Pigmentiphaga sp. H8: one gene and its partner. The protein of the gene in region 1 interacts with the protein of each later gene in a pairwise test. Links are inferred from orthologs where the notes say so. Each region holds a gene or a part of one and is shown on either strand. Other genes may lie near its edges.

Region 1 (7,578 bases):
GCCGGAACAGATCGCCAGCAACGCCGAGGAGGTCCAGAGCGGCTACCGCGACTACCAGGAGCTGTCGCTGTCGCGGGTGGGCCTGCGCAAGCTGTACGGCATCACGCTGACCCTGGCGCTGCTGCTGGCGGTGTTCGCGGCGATCGCGGCGGCCTTCTCGCTGTCGTCCCGGATGGTGCGGCCGCTGCTGCGCCTGGCCGAGGGCACGCAGGCGGTGGGAGTGGGCGACTACCGGCCCATTCCGGAACCGCCCCAGAGCGACGAGCTGGGCCAGCTGACCCGGTCGTTCAACGCCATGACCCGCCAGCTGGACGAGGCGCGCCGCATGGTCGAGAGCAACCGGCGCCAGCTCGAACGCAGCAACGTCTACCTGGAAAGCATCCTGTCGAACCTGTCGTCGGGGGTGCTGGTGTTCGACGAGGCCTTCCGCGTCGCCACCGTGAACCGCGGCGCCCAGCAGATCCTGCGGGTGGACCTGCGCGCGGTCACCGGGCGGCCGCTGGAAACCGTGGACGGGCTGACCGCCTTCGCGCAGACCATACGCACGGCCTTCGCCGAGCACGCGGCGGCGGGCACCGGGCGCCAGTACTGGCAACAGCAGTTCGAGATCGTCCGGCCGCAGCCGGCTGCCGGCACGCAAGCCGTGCGCGAAGGTAACAATTCCGATCCCAACGGCGACGACAATACGATTACCCTGCTCGCGCGAGGATCACACCTGCCGGTGGCGGGAGCGAGTGGGGGCTACGTGGTCGTGTTCGACGACATTACCGAGGTCATCTCTGCCAACCGCGCCGTCGCCTGGGGCGAGGTCGCGCGACGGCTGGCGCACGAGATCAAGAATCCCCTGACGCCCATCCAGCTCTCGGCCGAGCGGATCGCCATCAAGCTGGCCGACAAGCTCGCGCAGCCCGACGCCGACATGCTCAAGCGGTCGACCACCACCATCATCAACCAGGTCAGTTCCATGCAGCGCATGGTGGACGATTTCCGCGAATACGCCAGGACGCCGCCGGCCCAGCACCAGCTGCTGGACTTGAACGAGCTGGTGGCCGAGGTACTGACCTTGTACGGATGGGACACGGCGGGCGGCGTGCTGAAGGCCGGCACCGGCAACATCGCGCTGTCGGTCGACCTGGAGTCGGTGCTGCCGCGCGTGCGCGGCGACGCCACCCAGTTGCGCCAGGTCATCCACAACCTGATCGCCAACGCCCGCGACTCGATCGAAGAGAAGGCCAAGGAAGCGGCCCGCCAGGCGGGAGACGGCGCGCCGGCCGGGCCCACGCCCAGCGACCGCATCTCGGTCAGCACCCGCCTGATCCAGACGCGGCTGCCCGACGGCCGCGAGCACGCGTCCATCAAATTCATGGTGACCGATACGGGCACCGGCTTCGCCGCCCGCATCCTGCAGCGCGCCTTCGAACCCTACATCACGACCAAGGTGCGGGGAACGGGGCTGGGGCTGGCCATCGTCAAGAAGATCGTCGAGGAGCACGGGGGCAGAATTGATCTTGCCAACCGGCCCGAAGGTGGGGCAATGGTCTCTATACTATTCACTCGGCTCGCCGGGGGTACGGACGTTGCACACGATGCCGCGCGTTTTTCCGAGACTGCGGGGGCGCAGTCCGCGTAACAGAGGTTGCTAAAGATATGGCCAGAATTTTGGTGGTTGACGACGAGGTCGGCATCCGCGAACTCCTGTCGGAAATTCTTTACGACGAAGGGCATACGGTCGATCTGGCCGAAAATGCCTCGGCCGCGCGCGCGCTGCGCGCCGCCAATCGTCCCGACGTGGTCTTGCTCGATATCTGGATGCCCGACACCGATGGCGTGACGCTGCTCAAGGAGTGGGCCGCCCAGGACCTGCTCGACATGCCCGTCATCATGATGAGCGGCCACGCGACCATCGATACGGCGGTCGAGGCGACCCGCATCGGCGCGATCGACTTCCTCGAGAAGCCGATCACCATGACGCGCCTGCTCAAGACCATCGCCGGCGCGCTGGAGCGGGGCCGGACGGGTGCCAAGCCGGCCGCGCCGCCAACCCCCGCGCGGCCCGCCATGCCGGGCTACGCGCCCGTGCCGCCCGCGGCCGGCGACGGCATGCGTGCGCCCGCCCCCGGGCTCGCGCCGGCCGTCGACCGCCCGGCGGGCACCGTGGCCATGCACGACAACCAGCCGCGTTCGCCGCTGCTCAGCCTCTCGCTCGACCTGCCGCTGCGCGAGGCGCGCGACGCCTTCGAGCGGGTCTATTTCGAGCACCACCTGGCGCGCGAGGGCGGCAGCATGACCCGCGTGGCCGACAAGACGGGGCTGGAGCGCACCCACCTGTACCGCAAGCTCAAGCAACTGGGAATCGAACTCTCGCGTAAACGCGGCGTATGAAGATCCTGATACTCGGCGCTGGCCAGGTGGGGACCAGCGTGGCCGAGAACCTGGTGTCCGAGCACAACGACATCACCGTCATCGATACCGACGGCGCCCGTCTGTCCGTGCTCCAGGATCGCCTGGACCTGCGGGGGTTGATGGGCAACGGCACCCACGTGTCCACCCTGCAGGAGGCCGGGGCGGCCGACGCCGATCTCTTCATTTCCTGCGTGACCGCCGACGAAAGCAACCTGGTCGCCTGCAAGATCGCCAAGAAAGTGTTCAACGTGCCGCGCTGCATCGCGCGCGTGCGTTCGTCCGAGTTCCTCGACCACGAGGAGCTGATGGCCGAGGACGGCTTCGACGTCGATCACCTGATCTGCCCCGAGCGCAGCGTGACCAGCTACATCGAGAAGCTGGTCGAGATCCCCGAGGCGCTCCAGGTGGTGGACTTCGCCGGCGGCCGCGTCTGTGCCGTGACCGTGCGCGCCGCCGCCGGCAGCCCGCTGGCGGACCAGCCCATCCAGACCCTGCGCGAGCGTCTGCCGGGCGCCGATGTCCGCATCATCGCGATCTTCCGCAACAACCGGTTGGTGCCGCCCGAGGGCGACACGCGCATCGAGCCGGGCGACGAGGTCCTTTTCCTGGCCAACACCCGCCACGTGCGCCAGATCATCCGCGAGCTGCGCGAGAGCGACAAGCGCGTCAAGCGGGTCATGATCGCCGGTGGCGGCAACATCGGCCTGCGGCTGGCCCGCAGCATCAGCGACCAGTGCGACGTCAAGGTCATCGAGCGCAATCGCCGGCGCTGCGAATTCCTGGCCACCCAGCTCCCCAGCCGTTCCCTGATCCTGAACGGCGACGCCACCGACGAGAACCTGCTGGAGGACGAGAACGTCGCCGAGATGGACCTGTTCCTGGCGCTGACCAGCGACGACGAGGACAACATCATGTCGTCGCTGCTGGCCAAGCGCATGGGCGCCCGCCGGGTGATCGCGCTGATCGGGCGCAAGAGCTACGGCGAGCTGATGGAGGGCGGCCGCATCGACATCGCCATTTCACCGTCCGAGGCCACCATAGGCGAGCTGCTGCGCTACGTGCGGCGCGGCGACGTGGTGTCCGTCCATCGCCTGCGGCACGGCGTGACCGAGGCCCTGGAGGCCATCGCCCACGGCGATGCCAAGTCCTCGAAGGTCGTGGGCCGCCGGATCGAGGACATCGACCTGCCGCAGGGCGCCACCATCGGCGCCGTGGTGCGCCAGGATGAAGTGCTGATGGCGCACCACGACACCATCATCGAGTCGGACGACCACGTCATCGTCTTCGTGGCGCACCAGCGGCTGATCGCGCAGGTGGAAAAGCTGTTCCAGGTCTCGGCGACCTTCTTCTGATCCTTCCGGCCTCGCTGCATGCGCAAACTGCTACCGGTCCTGCACGTCCTCGGACTCGTCATCGCCCTGTTCTCGATGACGATGGCGATTCCGCTGGCGACGTCCTTCATCTTTTCAGATGGGGCGCGGGACGCGTTCATCCATGCCATGATCGTCGGCCTGATCGCCGGACTGCTGCTGTGCCTGGCCACGCGCAGCCAGCGGCGCGAGCTGACGCCGCGCGACGGTTTCCTGCTGGTGTCCCTGGTCTGGAGCGTGCTGGCGCTGATCGCCACCCTGCCGCTCCTGTTCTACTACCACCAGATCGGCGCGCCGCTGTCGATGACCGACGCCTATTTCGAGGCCATGTCCGGCCTCACGACCACCGGCGCCACGGTGCTTTCCGGGCTGGACAACCTGCCGCCGTCGATCAATGTCTGGCGCTGCACCCTGGTCTGGATAGGCGGCATGGGTATCCTGGTGCTGGCGGTGGCCATCCTGCCCATGCTGGGCGCCGGCGGCAGCCAGTTGTTCCGGGCCGAGACGCCGGGCCCGATGAAGGACGAGAAGCTCACCCCGCGCATCACCGGCACGGCCAAGGGCCTGTATGCCATCTACATGCTGATCTCGGTCCTGTGCCTGCTGGCCTACCGGATGGCGGGCATGAACTGGTACGAGGCCTATTGCCACATGGCCTCGACCATCGGCCTGGGCGGTTTCTCGACCCGCGACGCGAGCTTCGCGGCCTTCGAATCGCCGGCCATCGAGATGGTCGCCGTGGTGTTCATGACCATCGCCGGCATCAGCTTCACCCTGCACTTCCAGGCGTTCCGGCGCCGCAGCCTGGGGCCCTACTGGCGCAGCACCGAGGCCAAGGCCTACCTGGCGGTGCTGGCCATCTCGGTGGCGGCCATCACCGCGCTCCTGCTGCAGCGGGGGAACTACGATTCGGTCTGGACCGCCCTGCGCTTCGCGCTGTTCAACACCGTGTCGGTGGCGACCACCACCGGCTTCGTCAGCACCGATTATTCGACCTGGCCCATCTTCGCCCCGGTCTGGATGCTGGTGCTTTCCTGCTTCGCCACCTGCGCCGGCTCCACCGGCGGCGGCATCAAGATGATCCGCGTGGTGATCCTGGTCAAGCAGGCGCGCCGGGAACTCATCCACATCCTGCACCCGCGCGCCATCAATCCGGTGCATATCGGCGGCCTGCCGGTGCCCAACCGGGTCGTGTTCTCGGTCATGGCCTTCATGCTGCTGTACTGGGCCTCGCTGATGGCGCTGACCATGGCCATGCTCTACACGGGCCTGGATCCCGTCACGGCCTTTACCGCCGTCCTGGCCAGCCTCAGCAATACCGGTCCCGGCCTCGCGGACGTCGGCCCGGCGGCCACGTTCGCCGTGCTGAGCGACGCCCAGACCTGGATATGCACCTTCGCCATGCTGATCGGCCGCTTGGAATTGTTTGCTGTACTCGTCCTGTTCACCCGGGCATTCTGGCGGAAATGAAGCCTGTCCCCGTCGTAATATTAGTTGGCACTCACTTACATGAAGGGCGCAGCCTGGCATTGGAAAATGCGCAAAAACAGGTGAGCGAAGGGTTGCAGGCGGTGATCGTCGAGGGCGGGCCGGGAACTTTGTCCGCCCCTGAGGGGGTCGAACTGGTACAGCTGGCGCCCGGGTGCGTTTGTTGCGTGGGGCAGTTACCGCTGCGGGTGACCGTGGCGAGGCTGCTCCGGCAAGCCCGGCCGGCCCGGCTGTGGATCGAGGTCAGCGCGGCCCGGCATGTCGCCGAGTTGCGCAGGCAGTTGGATGGACCAGGTTTTGCAGGAGCGGTGAAGCTGTACGGGGGTTAGGCCGGTATCGAGCATGGTGTGGCCGATAGGCGGTATCAATCCGGTTGGCCCTCTTGATTTCCAAACGTAGGCACCAACTTAATGAACAGGTGGTCGGTCAGACCCCTGTCTCCAGGAGCCAGACCATGGAAATGATCTACAACAGTCCCAACTATGTCGTGGTGGAGTTCGCCCAGCTCGATGGCGCCTCCGCGGGGGGATTCGAAATCGTCGACAAGCAGGCGCGCCGCGAGATCTACATCGCGGGCGAATCGGCCGAGCAATTCCGCTCCCAGGTGCGGGAACTGATCGCCACCGAGCCCTCGATGGAAGACGTGGACGAGTTCCTGAGCCAGTTCGACGACTACATGCACCATCCCGTCACCCTGCACTGAAGCCCCGGGGACCGGCGCCTCGCGCCGGTCTTCGTGTAAGTACATACTCTTCCCCGATGGGGCTATAATGGCCCCTGTCATCGCGTCGGCAGGCGCGGCATACTCACGAACACCTTCAATCCGCCTGCCCGCGCCTCCACGCCCGTCCTTCAGGCCGGCCGGGCGTTTCCGGCGGGTTCCTCCCGCACTCCCGCGTTTTTGCTGATTTGTCAGTGGATGCTTACTCCTGGGCGCCGATATTTCGGGTGCCAGCCTAGGGGAAACACTTAAGATCGGTCAATTTTCCGGAATCTGTCATCAACCAGCGGCTAAACTCGCCCAACGATTCCTTCACGTGATGCTGCCCCGACGCCTCTGCGCGTCCGGCGTCGCCCCCCGGGTAGATGACTCACCCCGGCCACCTTTCCAAAGGAGACCCCGATGCAGTCCATCGCATTCACGGCATCCGCGCCCAACACGCTGGGCATCGAGCTCGAACTCCAGATCGTCGATCCGCAAACCTTCGACTTGCGGGGCGCCGCCGAAGAGCTGCTTGCCCAGATCGCCAACCATCCCTACGCGGACCGGGTCAAACCCGAGATCACCCGGTCCATGATCGAACTGAATTCATCGGTGCACACCGATCCCGCCCGCCTGCTGGAAGAGATGCGCGAGATGCGCGACCTGCTGGTCGAGGCCGCCGACGCCGTTGGCGTGCGCGTGGCCGGCGGCGGCACGCACGCGTTCATGCGCTGGCATGACCGGACCATCTTCGATTCGCCCCGCTTCCAGTACCTGTCCGAGATGTACGGCTACCTGGCCCGCCAGTTCACGGTGTTCGGCCAGCACATCCACCTTGGCGTGCCCAGCGGCGATGCCGCGATCGCCATGACCCAGAAGCTGTCGCCCTACGTGCCGCACTTCATCGCGATGTCGGCCTCGTCGCCCTACTTCGAGGGGGTCGACACCCAGTTCGCGTGCAGCCGCCTGAACGCGCTGAACGCCTTCCCCATGTGCGGGCACCTGCCTCCCGAGGTGGAGGACTGGCACGGCTTCGAAGCCTACTTCGCCCAGTTGCAGGGGTCGGGCCTGATCGAGAGCATCAAGGACCTGTACTGGGACGTGCGGCCCAAGCCCGAGTTCGGCACCGTCGAGATCCGCGTCTGCGATACCCCGCTTACCGTCGAGAAGGCGTGCCAGCTGGCCGCTTTCGCGCAGGCGCTGGGCATCGTCCTGGCCGACGAGCCCACGCCCGGCGCCGAGGCGTGGATGGCCTACCGGACCAACCGCTTCCAGGCCACCCGCTTCGGCCTGCACGGCAACTACGTCGATCCCGTACAGGGCCGCATCCGCCTGAGCGAACACCTGCGCATGACCTTCGAGCGGCTGATGCCGGTGGCGCGCGGCCTGGGCACCGCGGACCTGCTGGAGGCCCTGCGCGAAGAAATCTTCACGCACGGCGGCGACAGCAAGTGGCTGCGGGCCCAGTACAACCGCGGCGAGGAAATCGCCGAGGTGGTCGAGGCGGCGGTGGGCGCCTGGCGAGGGGAAGCGCCGACCGAGGTCGAGCCGCGCCTGCCCGAACTGCCCGCGCGCCGTCGGGTGCGGGCCAGTTCCGAGCCCATCCTGAACCTG
Region 2 (7,363 bases), 590 kb from region 1 along the record:
GCGGTTTCGCGCCTACCTTCGCCGAGCTGTTCCCGACCAGCATCCGCGCGACCGCGCGCCTTCGTGGGCACGGGGTTCTACAGCGGTTTCGCGCCTACCTTCGCCGAGCTGTTCCCGACCAGCATCCGCGCGACCGCGCAGGGCTTCATCTACAACACCGGCCGGGCCACCAGCGCGCTGGCGCCGGCCGCGGTGGGCTTTTTCTCGGCTACCCACGGCGTCGCGAGCGCGCTGGGAGCCACCGCCGGGTTCTTCGCGCTGGCCGCGGTCATCGTGTATTTCTTCCTGCCCGAGACCAAGGGCGGCGAGCTGGAATAGCGGTGGCGCCCGGTCAGCGCACGACGATGACCGGGGCGATGTCCAGCCTGGCCTGCACGCGCTGCGCGGCCGCCAGCGCGCTTTCGCGCGAGGGGTAGGGGCCCAGGTGCACGCGGTGCAGGCTATCGGTGTTCACGATGCGCAGCGGTTCGGTCTGGTCCCCCAACTGGGTCCGGATCCGGGATGCCAGGTCCTCGGCGTTGCGCTGGCCGCTGAAGGCGCCCACTTGCAGGAAGATGCCCGATTGCGGTGACGACACCACCGGCGTGGTGGCCGCCAGCGGGACCTGCACGCCGCCTGCCATGGGCGCGGGGCTTGCTGCCGGCAAGGGGGACGCCAGCGGCGGCAGTTCCCGTACCTGGCTGGCCGGTGGCTGCGTGGCCACCGGGATGGCGACCACCTCGGCCTCGGCCACCGGCGCGGGCGCCGCGGCCAGCATGGGAGCGCTGCCGCGCTCGTTGCGGATCCTGGCGATTTCCTGCGGGCCCAGCCATTCGACCTCGACTTCGCCGCTGCCCTGCGAGAGCAGGCCCAGCTTGTAGGCGGCGGTGTAGGAAAGATCGATGATGCGGTCGCTGTGGAACGGGCCGCGGTCGTTCACGCGCACGATCACCGACTTGCCCGTCCCGACCCGCGTGACGCGGGCGTAGCTGGGGATGGGCAGCGTGGTATGGGCCGCGGTCATCGCGTACATGTCGTAGATCTCGCCGTTCGACGTGCGCGCGCCATGGAACTTGCGGCCGTACCACGACGCGACGCCGCGCACCTTGTAGGGCTGCATGGAGGTGTCGGGAACGTAGCGCTTGCCGAAGATCACGTAGGGCTTGTTCGCGCCGCTGGCCAGCGGTTCCACGGCCGGCAGCGGGTCGGGCACCAGGTCCAGGTTGGCGGGCGGATTGGACGGCGGGCCGTCGTCCTTGTAGTAGCCGCCGCCGCGCGAACCAGACGGCCCCTTGGGCGTGGTGCCGCAGGCGGCCAGGAGCACCGTGGCGCAGACCGCCGCCCAGAGCAGGGGACCTTTGGTCCCCCCGCGCAATGGGCGGCTGGTCGTGGGGCGCGCGCCAGGCAGGGGAGGCCGGTCGGTCTGCTTCATCGTCTAGGGTCCTGGATGCTGGGGTCTGGCAAGCGGCGGCGCCTCGGCGGGGCCGCCGCCCGGATCATAAAGGTCGAACTGCTTTTGTGCACGGTGGCGCACCAGCACCTGTCCCTGGCCCGCGAACATGGCGGCCAGCTGTTCCACCACGTAGACCGACCGGTGCGTGCCGCCCGTACAGCCTATGGCCACCGTCAGGTAGCTGCGCGTGTCCTGCATGTACTCGGGCAGCCAGGTGCGGATGAAGGCGGCGATGTCGTCGATCATGCGCCCCACGCTGGGGATGGCCGCCAGGAAGTTCGCCACCGGGGCGTCCCGCCCCGTCAACGGCCGCAGGACCGGGTCGTAGTGGGGGTTGGGCAGGCAGCGCACGTCGAACATCAGGTCCGCGTCCAGCGGCACGCTTTCCTTGAACGCGAACGATTCGAAGGTCAGGACCAGCGGCACGGTATCGGCCTGCACCACGTTGCGCACCCAGGACCGCAGTTGCGAGGGCGTCAGCCCCGTGGTGTCGATGACGTGCCCCAGCTCGCGCAGCGGTCCCAGCAGCTCGCGCTCATGCGCGATGCAGGCCTCGACCGAGGGCGCGACGCCTTCGTGGAAAAGCTTGTCGGTTAGCGGATGGCGGCGGCGCGACTCCGAATAACGCTGCACCAGCGTACCGGTATCGGCGTCCAGGAATACCACGCGGATCTCGGTGCCCAGCGCGCGCAGCGCATTGATGGTGCCCGGCAGGCTGGCGATCGCCCCGCTGGAGCGCGCATCGATGGATACCCCGACACGCTGCAGCCCTTCATCGTGCGCGGCCGCGATGAAATCGTGAAGAAAACGGACAGGAAGATTATCGACGCAGTTGTAGCCGAAATCCTCCAGGGTACGAAGAGCCACGGACTTGCCCGAGCCCGAGATACCGGTGATGAAAACGACACGTAACACAGCAGGCTTTGCCTCGTAAAAGAGGTTCGTTCGAAGCCTGAACAATAACGCACACTCCCAAACCTGTCCCCCTTTCCCCCTACCCACGCCAGCCTATTGGTTGCCAGGAAACCGCGGATCCGGCTTTGCCGGTCCGCCGGTTTCGCCCCCTGGGGGGCGCCCGAAGGGCGTAGGGGGGGGACCTCTACGGCTCGCCGTTCTGGATGGCGTCCATCTGCCGTTCCATGAACTCGGTCATGGTGTCGATGCCGCGCAGTTGCAGGATGGCGTTGCGGACCGCCGCCTCGACCAGCACGGCCAGGTTGCGGCCGGCGGCCACGGGCAGGACGACCTTGCGTATGGGCAGGGCCAGCACGTCCTGGGTCATGGCCTGGAGGGGAAGGCGCTCGAAATTGGCTTCGGGCGAGGTGGTGCGGACCAGGTGGACGATGATCTTGAGCTTCATCTTCCGGCGCACCGAGGTCTCGCCGAAGATCGCGCGGATGTCCAGCAGCCCGAGGCCGCGCACTTCCAGCATGTTCTGCAGCAGCGGCGGGCACCGGCCCTCGATCAGGTTGGGAGCGATGCGCGAGAACTCCACGGCGTCGTCGGCGACCAGGCCGTGGCCGCGCGAAATCAGTTCCAGCGCCAGCTCGCTCTTGCCCAGGCCCGATTCGCCGGAGATCAGCACGCCCATGCCGAGCACGTCCATGAACACGCCGTGCACGGTGGTGACGGGGGCGAGCTTCTTGGCCAGGTAGATGCGCAGCAGGTCGATGACCTGCGCCGCCGAGCGGGGCGAGGCCAGCAGCGGCACGTTGCGCTGTTCGCAGTGTTCCAGCAGGTCGGCCGGGGCGGCCAGGCCGTCGGCCATGATGATGGCCGGCACGCCGCTGGCCAGCAGTTCATCCAGGTGGTGGGCGCGCCGGCGGGCTTCCAGCCGGGCGTAGAACGCCAGTTCCTCGTGGCCGAAGACCTGGATGCGGGACGGGTGGATGAGGTTCAGGTGGCCGACCAGGTCGGCAGCGGCCAGGCAGGTGTCGGGCAGCGGCGAGCGATTCGCGTTCGAGCGCCCCGCCAGCCAGCTCAAGGAAATCTTGTCGGTGTTTTCGTCGACCAGTTTTTCGATAGTAAGCATGGGGCACACGGAAAAGGCGGCCGACCGGGGCCGGCCGGGTCAGACCGCGGCGTCGGACTGGGCCGGTTCCCAGTGGGTCAGCAGCGAGTGGATCGCGCTGGCCGAGGGTTCGGTGGCCAGGGCCTCGCGCAGCGCGCGGTTGGACAGCATCTGCGCCAGCTCGGACAGGATTTCCAGGTGCACCTGCGTGGCCTGCTCGGGTACGAGCAGGAATACCAGCATTTGCACGGGCTTGCCATCGGGGGCGTCGAAATTGATGGGCTGAGCCAGGCGCACGAAGGCGGCCACCGCATCGGTCAGCCCCTTGATGCGGCCGTGCGGCACGGCTACGCCTTGACCCAGGCCGGTCGAGCCGAGCCGTTCGCGCGCGAACAGGCTGTCGAACACCACCGAGCGGGCGATGCCGTGATTGTTCTCGAACAATAGGCCGACTTGTTCGAAAACGCGCTTCTTGCTGGTGACTTCCAGATCAAGCAGCACGTTCGAAGGGGGGAGTATCCGCGAGATCAGATTCATAACGTATGCGCCGGTCGGGCGATACAAATTCGCACAATAGATGGACCGGGCGACATCTTTTGGAGATGGACGTCGATTATAGCCAGCGTCCCGGTTCTGTCACGAAAAGCGGCACTTTTGTGCCCCGCAAACAACCCGTCCGTATCCCGACCTGGCATCACACGCCCTCGTCCCACGAAGGAAGCGCCCACCCGGGGCCCTACCCAGTCCCTCGAAAACCATGGCGCAGCGCGGCATTTCTCGATTCTGATCACGGGTAACTGGACGCGAACTCATCCTTTAAACGAAACAACGGCGGGAAAAGCCTCCTTCCCCCGCCAGCCGATGTTTTATCCAGGGGCACCGCGGATCCGGCTCCGCCGGTCCGCCAGTGCCGCCCCCCGGGGGGCGCCCGTCAGGGCGTAGGGGGGGGAATTCTCTTCATTGCTTCCTCGACCCGAGGTCGCTGGACCTTGTCCTTGTACTTGATGACCTGTCGGTCGACTTTATCGACAAGGGCGTCGATGGCCGCGTATAGATTTTCTTCTTGGGCCTCGCAATGGACGTCCTTGCCTCGGAGATGCATGGTGATTTCCGCGCTGTGGCGCAGTTTTTCCACGGAAAGCAGCACCTGGATATCGATGACGTGATCGAAATGCCTCAGCACCCGCGTGAGCTTGTTCAGGACGTACTCACGTATGGCAGGGGTCACGATGAGGTGATGTCCGCTGATGCTCAGATTCATGTAAAGCCCTCCTTGAAGCAATGTACCGGGAGACTTCCCCGGAGCCCGCGCCCATGTCCGCAGGGCATGGGCGCTTGTGGCACGAGCGTGCCACTTTGCTTGCGTCGCTCCGAACGTTCCGGATGTCGCCACGCAATCGAAGTGGCTGGCACATGCGTTTTCAGCGGTTGCTATAAAGATGAGCCTTTATCCGGGGCTTTCAAGTACGGTCTAACCCTAGCATCGCGATCAGGTGATGGATGCGCGGCATGCGATGCCGCGCGGGCGCGATCCGTACTAGATGCTCTTACGCAGGGAAACCGGCGGAATCTTGAGCGCTTCGCGGTATTTGGCCACCGTGCGGCGGGCCACGACGATACCCTGCTCCCCCAGCGTCTGCGCAAGTTGGCTGTCGGATAGTGGCTGGGTAGGATCCTCCGCACCAATGAGTTGCTTGATCAGCGCACGGATCGCCGTGGACGATGCCGCTCCTCCGGTCTCCGTGGCGACGTGGCTGCCGAAGAAATACTTCAACTCGAAAGTCCCCAGCGGGGTGAGCATGTATTTCTGCGTAGTGACGCGTGAGATCGTCGACTCATGCAAGCCTAGTGTATCTGCTATTTCGCGTAATACAAGAGGCCGCATGGCGACTTCGCCATGGTTGAGGAAACCCTGCTGCCGGTCGACGATGGCCTGGGCCACGCGCAGAATGGTGTCGAAGCGTTGCTGGACATTGCGTATCAGCCAGCGCGCCTCCTGCAGCTGCGAGGACAGCCCGGGATGGGCCGAGCTGCGCTCGGACTTCAGGATCTGCGCGTACATCTGGTTGATGCGCAGCCGCGGCATGGCTTCGCCGTTGAGCATGGCGCGCCACTGGTTGCCGGCCTTGCGCACGATCACGTCGGGCACGACGTAGTCCGCGGCGGGCGACGAATAGCGCGAACCGGGTCGCGGGTCGAGCCGGCGGATCAGGCTCTGGGCCGCGCGCAGCTGGTCGTCGTTGCAGCCCAGCGCCTTGCGCAGCTTGGCGTAGTCCCGCGCGCCCAGCAGCGGCAGGTGCTGGGCGGCGATCTGGCGGGCCAGGGCCAGCACGTCGGCATCGCGGGCCTCGGGCAGGCAATCGAGGTCCGGCACGCGCAATTGCAGGCACAGGCATTCGGAGATGTTGCGGGCGCCCACGCCGGCCGGATCGAAGGACTGGAGCAGCCCCAGCGCCGAACGCAGTTCGTCGGCGTCGATTTCCAGCTCGGGCGGGAACAGCGCGGCCAGTTCTTCCAGCGACACGTCCAGGTAGCCGTTGTCGTCCAGTTCGTCGACCAGCGCCGTCACCAGCGCCGCATCGCGCGGCGTGGCCTGCGTCAGCGCGAGCTGGCCCAGCAGGTGCTCGCGCAGCGAGGCATCGGGCGCCGCCAATTGCGGCGCGGTGTCGTCGTCGTGCTCGCCGCCGGGGCGGTGCAGCTCCGGCATGTCGGGCAGGTCCGGCGCGTCGCCGGCGTCGGCCGGCGACGGCGCCTCCACGGCCTCGCCGCCCGGTTCGGCGTCGGCTTCCGGCGAGGCGGGCGTGGTCGTGTGCATGCTGCCGTCGGCGTCGACCCGCAGCGTGGCCGCCACAGGGTCGTCCTCGCGTTCAAGCAGCGGGTTCTCCTGCAGGATCTGCTCGATCTCGTGTTCGAGTTCGAGCGTCGACAACTGCAGCAGCTTGATCGACTGCTGCAGCGCCGGCGTCAGCGCCAGGTGCTGGGAGGTGCGAAGTTGGAGTCCGGGTTTGAGCATGGGCACCGCTTACATGCGGAAGTGTTCTCCGAGGTAGACCCGTCGCACGGCAGGATCGCCGACGATCTCCTCGGGGTGCCCGCTGGCCAGTACCGTGCCGTCGCTGATGATGTAGGCGCGGTCGCAGATGCCCAGGGTCTCGCGCACGTTGTGGTCGGTGATGAGCACGCCTATGCCGCGTCCCTTCAGGAAGCGCACGATGCGCTGGATCTCGATGACGGCGATGGGGTCCACGCCGGCGAACGGTTCGTCCAGCAGGATGAAGCGCGGATTGGTGGCGAGCGCGCGCGCGATCTCGACGCGGCGGCGTTCGCCGCCGGACAGCGAGATGGCGGCGTTGCTGCGGATGTGTCCGATCTGCAATTCGTCCAGCAGCGACTCCAGGCTCTCGTTCACCTGCTTCGTGCCGAGCGGCGCGCCCTGTTCGTTGCGCTGCAGTTCCAGCACCGCGCGGATGTTCTGTTCGACGTTGAGCCGGCGGAACACGGAGGCGTCCTGCGGCAGGTAGGAAAGCCCCAGCCGCGCGCGCTTGTGGATGGGCAGGCTCGTGGCCGAGACGCGATCGATGTCGATGGTGCCGGCATCGGCCGGCACCAGCCCGACGATCATGTAGAAGCAGGTGGTCTTGCCGGCGCCGTTGGGGCCCAGCAGTCCGACCACCTCGCCGCCGTCCACGTGCAGCGACACGTTCTTGACCACCGTGCGCCCTTGATAGGATTTGCGCAGGCCCTCGGCCCGCAGGCGGCCCTCGCCCTGGGTCGACTCCTCGGCGCGCGGCGCCCCGGCCGGCGCTCCGGCTTCTATGATCGGCGCGTTCATTGCGCGGCCTTGCCCGAGGCCGGGGCGCCACAGCCCGCCGCCGGCGCGCCGGCGGCCGTCTGGCCGCGCGGCTGGATGATGGTGCGCA

Evidence for each region.
Region 2: the proteins of trkA (region 1) and ptsN interact in binary tests that used the Escherichia coli proteins (3 or more experiments, as listed by UniProt). The link is inferred for Pigmentiphaga sp. H8 from one-to-one orthologs.

The regions. Positions count from the first base shown.
Region 1 is NZ_CP033966.1:217,705-225,282, forward strand. Bases 1,570-4,566 are described here. They hold trkA (Trk system potassium transporter TrkA), read left to right. Parts: upstream 1,570-2,378; coding sequence 2,379-3,755; downstream 3,756-4,566. Other genes in these bases: EGT29_RS01055 (PAS domain-containing sensor histidine kinase), read left to right, coding at 1,570-1,630; EGT29_RS01060 (response regulator), read left to right, coding at 1,648-2,382; EGT29_RS01070 (TrkH family potassium uptake protein), read left to right, coding at 3,774-4,566. In the rest of the region: more of EGT29_RS01055, read left to right, coding at 1-1,569; more of EGT29_RS01070, read left to right, coding at 4,567-5,243; EGT29_RS01075 (DUF3567 domain-containing protein), read left to right, coding at 5,716-5,964; EGT29_RS01080 (YbdK family carboxylate-amine ligase), read left to right, coding at 6,385-7,578. UniProt on the Escherichia coli protein: Part of the constitutive potassium transport systems TrkG and TrkH. May regulate the transport activity of TrkG and TrkH systems. Binds to NAD(+) and NADH.
Region 2 is NZ_CP033966.1:808,651-816,013, forward strand. What follows is about bases 2,243-5,024. They hold ptsN (PTS IIA-like nitrogen regulatory protein PtsN), read right to left. Parts: upstream 3,981-5,024; coding sequence 3,504-3,980; downstream 2,243-3,503. Other genes in these bases: rapZ (RNase adapter RapZ), read right to left, coding at 2,243-2,347; hprK (HPr(Ser) kinase/phosphatase), read right to left, coding at 2,532-3,464; hpf (ribosome hibernation-promoting factor, HPF/YfiA family), read right to left, coding at 4,375-4,704; EGT29_RS03985 (RNA polymerase factor sigma-54), read right to left, coding at 4,981-5,024. In the rest of the region: EGT29_RS28915 (MFS transporter), read left to right, coding at 64-318; EGT29_RS03960 (septal ring lytic transglycosylase RlpA family protein), read right to left, coding at 332-1,411; more of rapZ, read right to left, coding at 1,415-2,242; more of EGT29_RS03985, read right to left, coding at 5,025-6,456; lptB (LPS export ABC transporter ATP-binding protein), read right to left, coding at 6,466-7,275; lipopolysaccharide transport periplasmic protein LptA, read right to left, coding at 7,272-7,363. UniProt on the Escherichia coli protein: Seems to have a role in regulating nitrogen assimilation.